3 regions of the Brachybacterium sp. NPDC056505 genome follow, and region 3 is predicted to be linked to each of the others. Evidence: predicted binding sites of a transcription regulator. Region 3 holds the regulator's gene; each other region holds the start of a gene.

Region 1 (3,272 bases), on a different contig from region 3:
TCCAGTGGGTGTCCGCACCGTGGTCGTCGAAGACCATGACCGTCTGCTCATCGCTCGAGCAGACGCGCGCGAGGGTGCGCACGAAGTCGCGGTCGCGCACGTCGGACCAGATGTGCGGGCGGCCGTCGAGGCGGACGGTCGCGGTGGTGAGCAGCTGCGAGCGCACCCGCAGGTCGGTCACCTCGATCTCGGGCAGGCGGGCCCCGGTGTCCGAGCACAGGCGCTGGGCGACCTTGTGGATGCTGCGCTCGAGCTGCTCGGCGCTCGGCGTGGACTCCCCGAAGAGGTCCGCGCGGGGCGGCAGCACGCGGTGACGGCCGCCGATCACGTAGCGCCCGTCGATCCGCTCGTGCAGCAGCCACCAGAAGGCGCAGCGCTGCAGGCCGGGGACAGGGGGCGTGGTCTCGGGCTGCTCGTCCGCATCGGGCACGAGCTCGAGGTCGCGGCGCGAGGCGGCCTGGACGGCGCGGGCGACGGCGGCGGGCGTGACGTGCTCGCGCAGCGAGAGGCCGAGCGCGGCGAGCATGTCGACCTGCTGGTCGATGCTCGGAGCCGGCGCTCCGGCGCGCAGGACGTCGTCGACGGGCTCTGCGTGCGCATCGTGCGCCCCGTCCCCGTGGAGCAGGGTGCGCATCCGATCCGTGATGCTCATGGCGACCTCCTTCTTCTCGTCGAGCTGCGGCTGCAGGACCACCGTATGCAGGGCCCTCCCGTCGGCAGGTGACGAGCAGGCGAACTCTTCGCGTCGAGTGCGCGACGGAGAGCTCGGGCAGAATCGGGGCATGACCTACGAGATCGAGGACTCCCTGATCGTCCCGGGCACTCCCGAGGACGTGTACGCCCTGCTCAGCGACGTGACCCGCACCGGCGAATGGAGCCAGCAGTGCTACCGCTGCGCATGGGACGACGACGCCCGCGGCGTCGGCGCGCGCTTCACCGGCTGGAACCGCACGCCCGAGCGCGAGTGGCACACCACCTCCGAGGTCGTCGCCGATGTCCCGGGCGAGCGCTTCGCGTGGTCCGTCGGCCCCGGCCGGGCGGAATGGGGGTACCGGATGGAGCGCGCGGAGGGGGCCGGCGAGCCTCGCACGCTGCTCACCGAGTACACGCGCACCACGCCCCTGTTCGAGACCACCTTCGCCGAGCGCTACGGCGAGCGCGCCGAGGAGGAGATGGCGACGCGCCGGAAGGCCGCGGAGGCCGGGATCCCGGCGACGCTCGAGGCGATCCGGAGGGTGCTCGCGGGGGAGTGAGCTTGGCGGGGCGAGGTGGCAGTCGAGTCGCTGTCGCGCCTACGTGATCGACGTGCCTTGTGGTGTCGAGCGAACGGCATTCCCGCTGTTCACCAGGCGCTTTCGCCCGGCCCTCGATGCGTATGATCCTCCCTAGCGCTCCCTTTTCCACATCCTCTCCTAGCCTCTTCCAGGTGTCCGGTTCGCCCGATACGATGAGAGAAGAATCGAACGAGTGTTCGACTCCTCGACGTGGAGGGAAGGGGGACAGGATGACCGCGCTCGACCCTGGCCCGCGCCAGGAGATCCTCGGCGACCATGCCCTGTTCCCCGGCATGGTGCTCCCGCGCGAGAGGGAGGAGCTGCTGCGCGCCCAGCAGGCCGAGCGTTCCGCACAGGATCCCGTCCAGCGCATCCGCCCGCGCTCTCCGCGTCCCCTCACGCGCGAGTCCGTCGCTGCCCGGGTCGACGTCTCTCCGACCCTCGAGGTCACCGAGCGCGTCCAGAGCATCTGGGACCAGGGTGTGCGCGAGTCCCGCGAGCTCGCCGACTCCCTCGCCGCCCTCGCGCCGTCCTGGCGCGGCCGCGATACCGGCGGCTGCACCGCGGAGGACGCCCAGTGCGAGGACCTGCTGGTCGCGGCCGCGCTGCGGTGCTCCGACACCGTCGCCTACCGCCGCATCCGCGACGGGCACCGCGGCGTCGACCTCTGCCCGCGCATCTTCGCCCGCCTGCGCGCGGGGGAGTTCCCCGCCGCCTGGTTCCGCGAGCTGCTGCGCCGCACCCTCGGCCTCACCGACGAGGAGATGACGCTGGTCGATGCGACCGTGAGCGCCTGGGACCCGGGCATCACCTCCGAGCACTTCAGCCGCTGCCTCGGCACCGTCGTCGCGACGCTCCTCGAGCGACGCGAGCTCCCGCCCCGCATCGACGTCGAAGCGCGGCGCCGGGTCGAGTTCGAGCACGGCGGGGACGACGGCACCGCATGCCTGCGGATCGTCGGCCCCGTCCCCGAGCTGCTGCAGCTCGCCCGTCGGCTGGACGATGCCGCGCGCACTCTCCAGGCCGCCCAGCGCCATGCGCTCGAGGCCGGAGTCGAGGTCCCCCTGGACCCGCAGGGCCGCGCGGCCGAGCAGGGACGGCCCCTGTCCCTGTCCGAGCTGCGCTACCACCTGCTGACCATGGCAGATCTGGACACCGACGGCGTGGGCCTGAGCGCCGCGTCCTTCCGCATGAACGTGACGGTCCCGCTGCTGTCCCTCATGGGCCACAGCGACGCCCCCGGCATGCTCGACGGTCGGATCCCGATCCCGGCCGAGATGGCCCGCGAGCTCGCCGCCGGCGAGGACGCCTGGCACCGGCTGCTCACCGACCCGGTGAGCGGGGAGTTCCTCCCCGCGCCCGCCGAGCGCTACGCGGTGCCGCAGGCCATGCGGGAGCACCTGCGCGTGCGGATGACGACCTGCTCGGTGCCCGGCTGCCGGCGCCCCGCATCCTGCGCGACCGAGGCCGACCACATCGAGGAGTACGACCACGAGGACCCGCTGCACGGCGGCCGCACCGCCGTGGACAACCTCCACCTGCTGTGCTGGAAGCACCATGCTCTGAAGACCGCCCGCCGCATCGACCCGGTGCGCGTGGACGCCTCCCATTCGCCGACCGGCCGCACCGGAACCCTCTGGAGCATCGACGAGGAGATGCGGATCTTCCAGGAGGACGACACGGACCTCGCGACCCCCGCGATCGTGAAGGACCTCAAGGACTCCTGGGCACGGATCCAGGCCCTCCGGGACCAGCGCGACGCGGCTCTTCGAGATCACGCCGAGCGCACCCGGGACGAGTCCCCGCCCGAGAGGCCACCGCAGGGTGCGCCCCCGGGCGCACCACCACCACCGTTCTGATCCCGGCGGGTCAGCGCGCGGCGCTGCCCTCCGCCTCGCACAGCGCATCGACCGCGCGCACCAGGGCCAGATGACTGAAGGCCTGCGGGAAGTTGCCGGCCATGCGCTGGTGCGCGTCGTCGTACTCCTCGGAGAACAG
Region 2 (3,272 bases), on a different contig from region 3:
CCAGGCGATCGAGGCCGCGGGCGATGCCATGTTCGCCGATCTCTTCGGTCCGGAGCCCTTCGGTCCGGACTCGGCCGAGAGAGGGGAGGCGCGGGCGGCGGAGCCGGGGGTCCTGCTGGTCGCCGTCGTCGGGGGCGGAGCGGGGGCCGACGAGCGGGTCGTCGGCTTCGCGCACGTGCTCGAGATCGACGGGGCCGCCGCTCGCGAGGACAGGCCGGAGGCGCACCTCGAGCAGCTGGCGGTGCTGCCCGCCTACGGCCGCCGCGGCATCGGCCGAGCGCTCGTGGAGGCGTCGTGCGCATGGGCTGCGGGACGGGACCACATGCGGATCACCCTTCGCACCTATGCCGAGGTGCCGTGGAACGCGCCCTTCTACGCCCGCTGCGGGTTCCGGGTCGTCGACTCGACGGTCGGGGGCGGAGAGTTCGACACGGCGTTCCAGCAAGGGCTCGTCGAGACCGAGCGCGGGGCGGGCCTCGAGAGGCATGGACGACGGGTTCTCATGGTGCGGGACGTCGGCCCCGGCGTCGGTCACGACGTCGGCCCCGGGGTTTCACCCGCGACGCACGCATGCTCCTGCGCACCTGGTCCGTGCCGATGAGCACCATCGACAAGCACAGCGCAGCCGCCCCGCACGCGTACCACAGAGGCGCCGACGACGGGCGGGGCTCCCATCCGTACTCCCCTGACCCATAGCGGTAGATCGTGATGTGTTCGCCGACGTCCGCGGATCCTCCGGAGACCGTGTCCTCGACTCCCTGGTCCGTGCGGAAGACGACGACCGTTCCACGCCTGAAATGAGTCACCTCCGTCGCGGTGGCATGGACTTCCACAGGCTCAGCCGCGCGGTTCCCGCAGTAGATCGATATGGCGACCACGGCCGCCGCTCCGATCATCAGGGCTGCCACTGCGAACGTGACGGAGAGTAAGGCTGTGCGCACGGAGTCGGAGCCTAGACGGGCAGCGCGCGCACGCGCCGCCGGGCGCGTCGAGCCTGGACGACGGACGGCCCGGGGACCTCCCGCAGTGTCCTGCATCCGCCCCGCAGAGTTCTCCACAGTGCCCGATTCGTACTGGTTTTCGAAGACCGCACCGACTAGGCTCGACCTATCGAACACAGTTCCGGTTCACGCTCTCACGGGCACCCCGCTGCAGCACTCGCGATCACGAGGAGGTGAGCACGATGACGATGACCGATCCCGGCATCCACCAGGGCGTTCTGGGCGGCGCCGACTTCTTCGAGCCTCTCCCCTCGGGCGATGCGGTCGTGCTCGAGCCCCTTCTCCCGGCACGGACGAAGACCCCGGTGAACCGTGAGAACGCCTCCCGCCACGTCCAGGTCAGCCCCACCTTCGAGGTCGACGAACTGGTGCACACGACCTGGGACCAGGGCGTCCACGAAGCACGCGAGCTGGCGCGCTCCCTTCTCCTCCTCGCACCGAAGTGGGAGGCCCGTCATCTCCCGGATGCGGATCGCGACAGGGTCCGCGTCGCCGACCTCGCGGTCGCGACCGCTCTGCGCTGCACCATCGACGCGGCACAGCGCCGCATCCGCGATGCGCACCGCGCCGTCGATCTCCTTCCCCATGTGCACGCCCTCCTCGAGACGGGCGCCTTCCCGGCGGCCTGGTTCACCGAGCTCCTCTCACGCACCAGTGGCCTCACCGATGACGAGATGGCCGTCGTCGACCTCACCGTGCGCTTCTGGGAGGTCGGCATCGCGCCCGAGCAGTTCACGCGAAGCCTGAGCTCGGTGATCGCACGGCTGCTCTCCCGCCGCGAGCTGCCGCCGCACCTCGCGCCCGAGAACCGTCGGCGCGTCGAACTCCTCCCGGACGACACCCCTGGGATCGCCCGCATCGAAGTGCAGGGGCCGGCGCACGAAGTCGTCTCCTTCGCTCGACGTCTGGACGCGAGCGCCCGCGCGGTCCAGACGGCCCAGCGCCACGCTCTCGAGGACGGCTCCCCGATCCCCTGGGATCCCGAGGGCGAGGTCCTCGCCACCGGCATGCCCCTCTCGCTCGGTCACATCCGCTATCTGCTCACCACCCTCACCACGCCCGACACCCAGGGTGTGCACGTGCCTGCGGAGCGCTTCCGGCTCGGCGTGCTGGTGCCGATGATGACGATGCTCGGCCAGGACGACGCCCCCGGCATGCTCGACGGGCGCATCCCCATCCCGGCGGACATGGCCCGTGACATCGCCGCCGGCCAGAGCGACTGGGTGCGGATCCTCACCGACCCCAGCAGCGGCGAGTTCCTCCCGCTGCCCGCAGACCGCTACCGGCCCACGCAGTCCATGCTCGAGCACCTGTGCGATCGCATGACCACGTGCGGCCTGCCCGGATGCACGCGCCCCGCGACCACGGCCACCGAGGCCGACCACATCGTCGAGTACGACCACGAGGATCCCGCGAGCGGCGGCGCGACCTCGGTCGACAACCTGCACATGCTCTGCTGGCAGCACCACGCGATGAAGACCGAGGGGCTCATCGACCCCGTGCGCATCGAGCCCGAGGACTCCCCCAGCGGCCGACGGGGCACGCTCTGGGACGTGGCGGACAGGTTCCGCGTCTTCCTCGAGGACAACGCGGACATGGCCACTGCCGAGACGGTCGCCGACCTCGAAGAGGCCTGGGACCAGCTGTGCGATGCCCGCGCCAAGCATCGGCGGGCGCGCGACGGGCTCCCCTCGCTCACCGATCACCCGCCGAGTGCTGACCCGCCGTCCGGGTCCGGCTCCCCACCACCAGCGGGCTCACCGCCGCCGGCACCACGCGCACCCTCGCCGCCTCCACCGTTCTGATTCGACGGCACCCGAAGCACAGCCCCTCATCCGACCGGCTGCGTCCCATCATCCGGTCACCGCACCACCGGCATCTCACCGACCGCACCCGGTCGCGCTGCACCCGCTGATTCTTCGGCGAAGGCATGCGCGCCGGGTACGAGTCGTGCCCGAGGCACGTGTGTCCTCGGCCTGCACCTCACACGCTTGGTTCACGCGTCGCACGCACGTCCCATGCCATCCACGCTCGACGCGCGTCACTCGCGCTCAGCCCCGTCGGCTATCAGTGCCTGGAGCGCGCCCTCGAGCCGTCCCGGCCTCACGCCCGACCACACGGCCCGCAGTGAGCGCTCCAGCTCGACGTCTCTCACCGGCACCTCCACGAGCCGCCCCTCGCGCAGATCCCCGGCGACCACCAGTCGGCTCAGCAGGGCGCAGCCCGCACCGCCCGCCACGGCCGTGCGCACCGCGGCGTTCGAGTGCAGCT
Region 3 (3,272 bases):
TGGGCGCCCTGCCCAGCGCCGCCGCCGATGCCCTCGTCCACCTGCGCACGGAGGCCCGCGGTGCCCACGCCGACGCCAAGGACGCCGGCGGCGATGCCCCGACGGCGGCCGGCGCCCGCAAGGCCGTGCGCGCGAACCTGCAGGAGATCGTCGACGTCTGCGAGCGCCTCACCGCGCCCGACGAGGACGACGTCGTCTCGGTCTCCCACTCCGAGCGCACCGGGCGCTCGAGCCTCCAGGTCGCCCCGCTCGATGTCGCCGGCGCCATGCGCGGACGCATCCTCGAGGACACCACCGCGGTGCTGACGTCCGCGACGCTCGCCCTCGGCGGGCGCTTCGAGCCGCCCGCCCGCGCCATCGGCCTGGGCTCGCGCCGACGCATGGACGCCGAGGACGTCCCCCCGCTCGAGGACCGCAGCGCGTGGGCCGGGATCGATGTGGGCAGTCCCTTCGACTATCGCCGCCAGGGCATCCTCTACGTCGCCTCCCACCTGCCCGCGCCGGGCCGCGAGGGCCCGTCGCTCGCGATGCTTGATCACCTCACCGCGCTCGTCGAGGCCTCGCGCGGCGGGGCGCTCTGCCTGTTCTCGTCGAGGCGGGGAGCGGAGGTCGCCGCCGAGCACGTGCGCGCGCGTCTCGACCTGCCCGTCGGCCTGCAGGGGGAGGACTCCCTGCCCCGGCTCGTCGAGCAGTTCCGCGGCGACGACACCGCGAGCCTGTTCGGGACCATCGGGCTGTGGCAGGGCGTGGATGTGCAGGGACGCACGTGCCGACTGGTGACCATCGACCGCCTGCCGTTCCCGCGCCCCGACGATCCGCTGACCTCCGCACGCTCGGAGCGGGCCGACGCGGAGGGCAGCAGCGGATTCATGCAGGTCTCGGTGCGCCATGCCTCGCTGCTGCTCGCGCAGGGCGCCGGTCGCCTGATCCGCTCGCACGAGGACCGCGGCATGGTCGCGGTGCTCGACCCGCGTCTGCGCACCAAGCGCTACGGGGCCGTGCTGCGCGAGGCGATGCCGCCGCTGTGGCCGACGCAGGATCCCGAGGTCGCGCTCGCCGCCCTCGGACGACTGGCCCGCGCGGGGGACTGAGCCCGCAGGAGCCGAGCGCGCGCAGGGGATCGCAGGCGCGCGAGTTGGGGGTGGGAGGAGCGCGTCAGACGGCGCGCAGCACCGCCACGACCTTGCCGAGGATCTCGGCGTGGTCGCCCAGGATCGGAGCGAACGCGGGGTTGTGCGGCATCAGCCAGACATGGCCGTCGCTCTGGGCGAAGGTCTTGACCGTCGCCTCGCCGTCGATCATGGCCGCCACGATCTCGCCCTTCTGCGCGACCGGCTGCGAGCGCACGACGACCCAGTCTCCGTCGCAGATCGCGGCATCGACCATCGAGTCCCCGACGACCTGCAGCAGGAACAGCTCGCCGTCGCCCACGAGCTGCTGGGGCAGGGTGAAGACGTCCTCCACCTGCTCCTCCGCGGTGATCGGGATGCCGGCGGCGATCCGGCCGACGAGCGGCACGCTCACCGACGCGGAGGCCGCGGCGGCGCCGATCGACTCGACGGGCGCGAGGGTCGGCTCGCCGGCGTCGTCGGGCAGCACGACCTCGAGCGCGCGCGGGCGCTTCGGATCGCGGCGCAGGAATCCCTTGCGCTCGAGCGCCTGGAGCTGGTGCGAGACGGAGGAGGGGGAGGTGAGGCCGACGGCATCGCCGATCTCGCGCATGGTCGGCGGGTAGCCGTGGCGCTCGATGGCGGCGGTGATGGTCTCGAGGATCCGTCGCTGGCGCGCGGTGAGGCCGTCGTCGGTCAGGTCGGGACCAGAGGTCGTCGGGGTCATCTGCGCGGCTCCTCGCTTCGTCTGTCCCACCCCTGCGATTCAGTGGGACTCGTCGCTCAGCCTAGGCGTCGGGCGACCTGATTCCAAACATGTGTTCGAGGAAGGCCTTGCGTGTCGCGCACGGCGGGCCTACAGTCGTACACGTATTCGATCGAACAGGAGTTCGGACAATGGCCACCATGCTTCCCCTCCCCACCTCTTCGGCCCACGCCGGGCAGGGCTCTGCTCGCAAGGGTGTTCGACTGCAGCTCACCCGTCGCGGCCGCATCCTGCTGGCCGGCATCGCTTTCCTCGCGGGCATCCTCGTCGCCCTGCTGGGCGTCCTGGTCCTCGGTGTCCCCTCCGCCTTCGCGGGCGATCCGCAGGAGCCGGTCACCGTGACCGTGCAGGCGGGCGACACGCTCAGCGACTACGCCGAGCAGTACGCCCCCGCCGGTGAGGACTCCCAGGACTTCGTGCGCGAGATGCGTTCGCTGAACGGCCTCTCGAGCCCCCGCATCACCGAGGGGCAGTCGCTCGAGCTCCCCGAGGAAAGCGTAGACGCCGCCTGATCCGCCGGGGCGCTGCGGCGGGAGCGCCGCGGGCCCTCCCTCGGCCCTCCGGTGCGCCCGGTAGGCTGGAGGACGTGCACTGCCCGTTCTGCCGCCACCCCGATTCGCGCGTCGTCGACTCGCGCACTGCCGACGACGGCGCCTCGATCCGGCGTCGTCGCCAGTGCCCGAACTGCTCTCGCCGCTTCTCCACGATCGAGACGGCATCGCTCGCGGTCCTCAAGCGCTCGGGAGTCAGCGAGGCGTTCAGCCGCTCCAAGGTGATCTCCGGAGTGCGCAAGGCCTGCCAGGGCCGCCCGGTGAGCGACGACCAGCTGGCCGTTCTCGCCCAGCGGGTCGAGGAGACCATCCGCCAGAGCGGCCAGGCTGAGGTCGACGCCCACGCCGTGGGCCTCGCGATCCTCCAGCCCCTGCGCGAGCTCGACGTGGTCGCGTACCTCCGCTTCGCGAGCGTCTACCAGGACTTCGACTCCCTCGACGACTTCGAGTCCGCGATCTCCGAGCTGCGTCAGGACGCCTCCGCGGGCAGCGGCGGCGCCCCGTCCTGAGCCGCGCAGCGGCCGTCGGCCTCGGATCCGAGGCACGCTAGCCGCTGGATTCGTGGCGGATCCGTGTCGATCGGTGGGAAACGGTCCGAAGCACGGGCGTCATGCCCTTAAGATGTTCAGGGCGCGCCCAGCGGGCGCGCCGCCGACCGGCGGTCGTGGAGGGGAAGCCACGGCCGCCGGTCTTCTCATGTCCGGGGTGAGGACTCGGCCTCGGTGCCGGTGAGGCCCGCGGGGAGCTCCCGCGCGTGCACCACGTCCAGTCGCTGGGTCGCACGGGTCATCGCGACATAGAGGTCTCCGGCGCCTCCCTCGGAATCGGCGAGGATCTCCGCGGGCT

The links. Region 3 encodes LexA, which represses DNA repair genes until DNA is damaged. Its sites were predicted from a motif close to TCGAACANNTGTTCGA; they were not measured.
Region 1: ACFQ53_RS16405 (HNH endonuclease signature motif containing protein) is a predicted target of LexA. The motif match lies at 1,460-1,475, and genes of this name have one in related genera.
Region 2: ACFQ53_RS06190 (DUF222 domain-containing protein) is a predicted target of LexA. The motif match lies at 1,069-1,084, and genes of this name have one in related genera.

The regions. Positions count from the first base shown of each region.
Region 1 is NZ_JBHTSV010000049.1:2,850-6,121, reverse strand. Features, by position in the region: gene ACFQ53_RS16415 (hypothetical protein) at 1-652, opposite strand, end outside; gene ACFQ53_RS16410 (SRPBCC family protein) at 783-1,253, shown strand; gene ACFQ53_RS16405 (HNH endonuclease signature motif containing protein) at 1,505-3,133, shown strand; gene ACFQ53_RS16400 (glycoside hydrolase family 15 protein) at 3,144-3,272, opposite strand, start outside.
Region 2 is NZ_JBHTSV010000006.1:70,850-74,121, forward strand. Features, by position in the region: gene ACFQ53_RS06185 (GNAT family N-acetyltransferase) at 1-601, shown strand, start outside; gene ACFQ53_RS06190 (DUF222 domain-containing protein) at 1,184-2,806, shown strand; gene ACFQ53_RS06195 (LysR family transcriptional regulator) at 3,043-3,272, opposite strand, start outside.
Region 3 is NZ_JBHTSV010000023.1:11,108-14,379, forward strand. Features, by position in the region: gene ACFQ53_RS11905 (ATP-dependent DNA helicase) at 1-1,091, shown strand, start outside; gene lexA (transcriptional repressor LexA) at 1,156-1,836, opposite strand; gene ACFQ53_RS11915 (LysM peptidoglycan-binding domain-containing protein) at 2,016-2,387, shown strand; gene nrdR (transcriptional regulator NrdR) at 2,462-2,935, shown strand; gene ACFQ53_RS11925 (HelD family protein) at 3,121-3,272, opposite strand, start outside.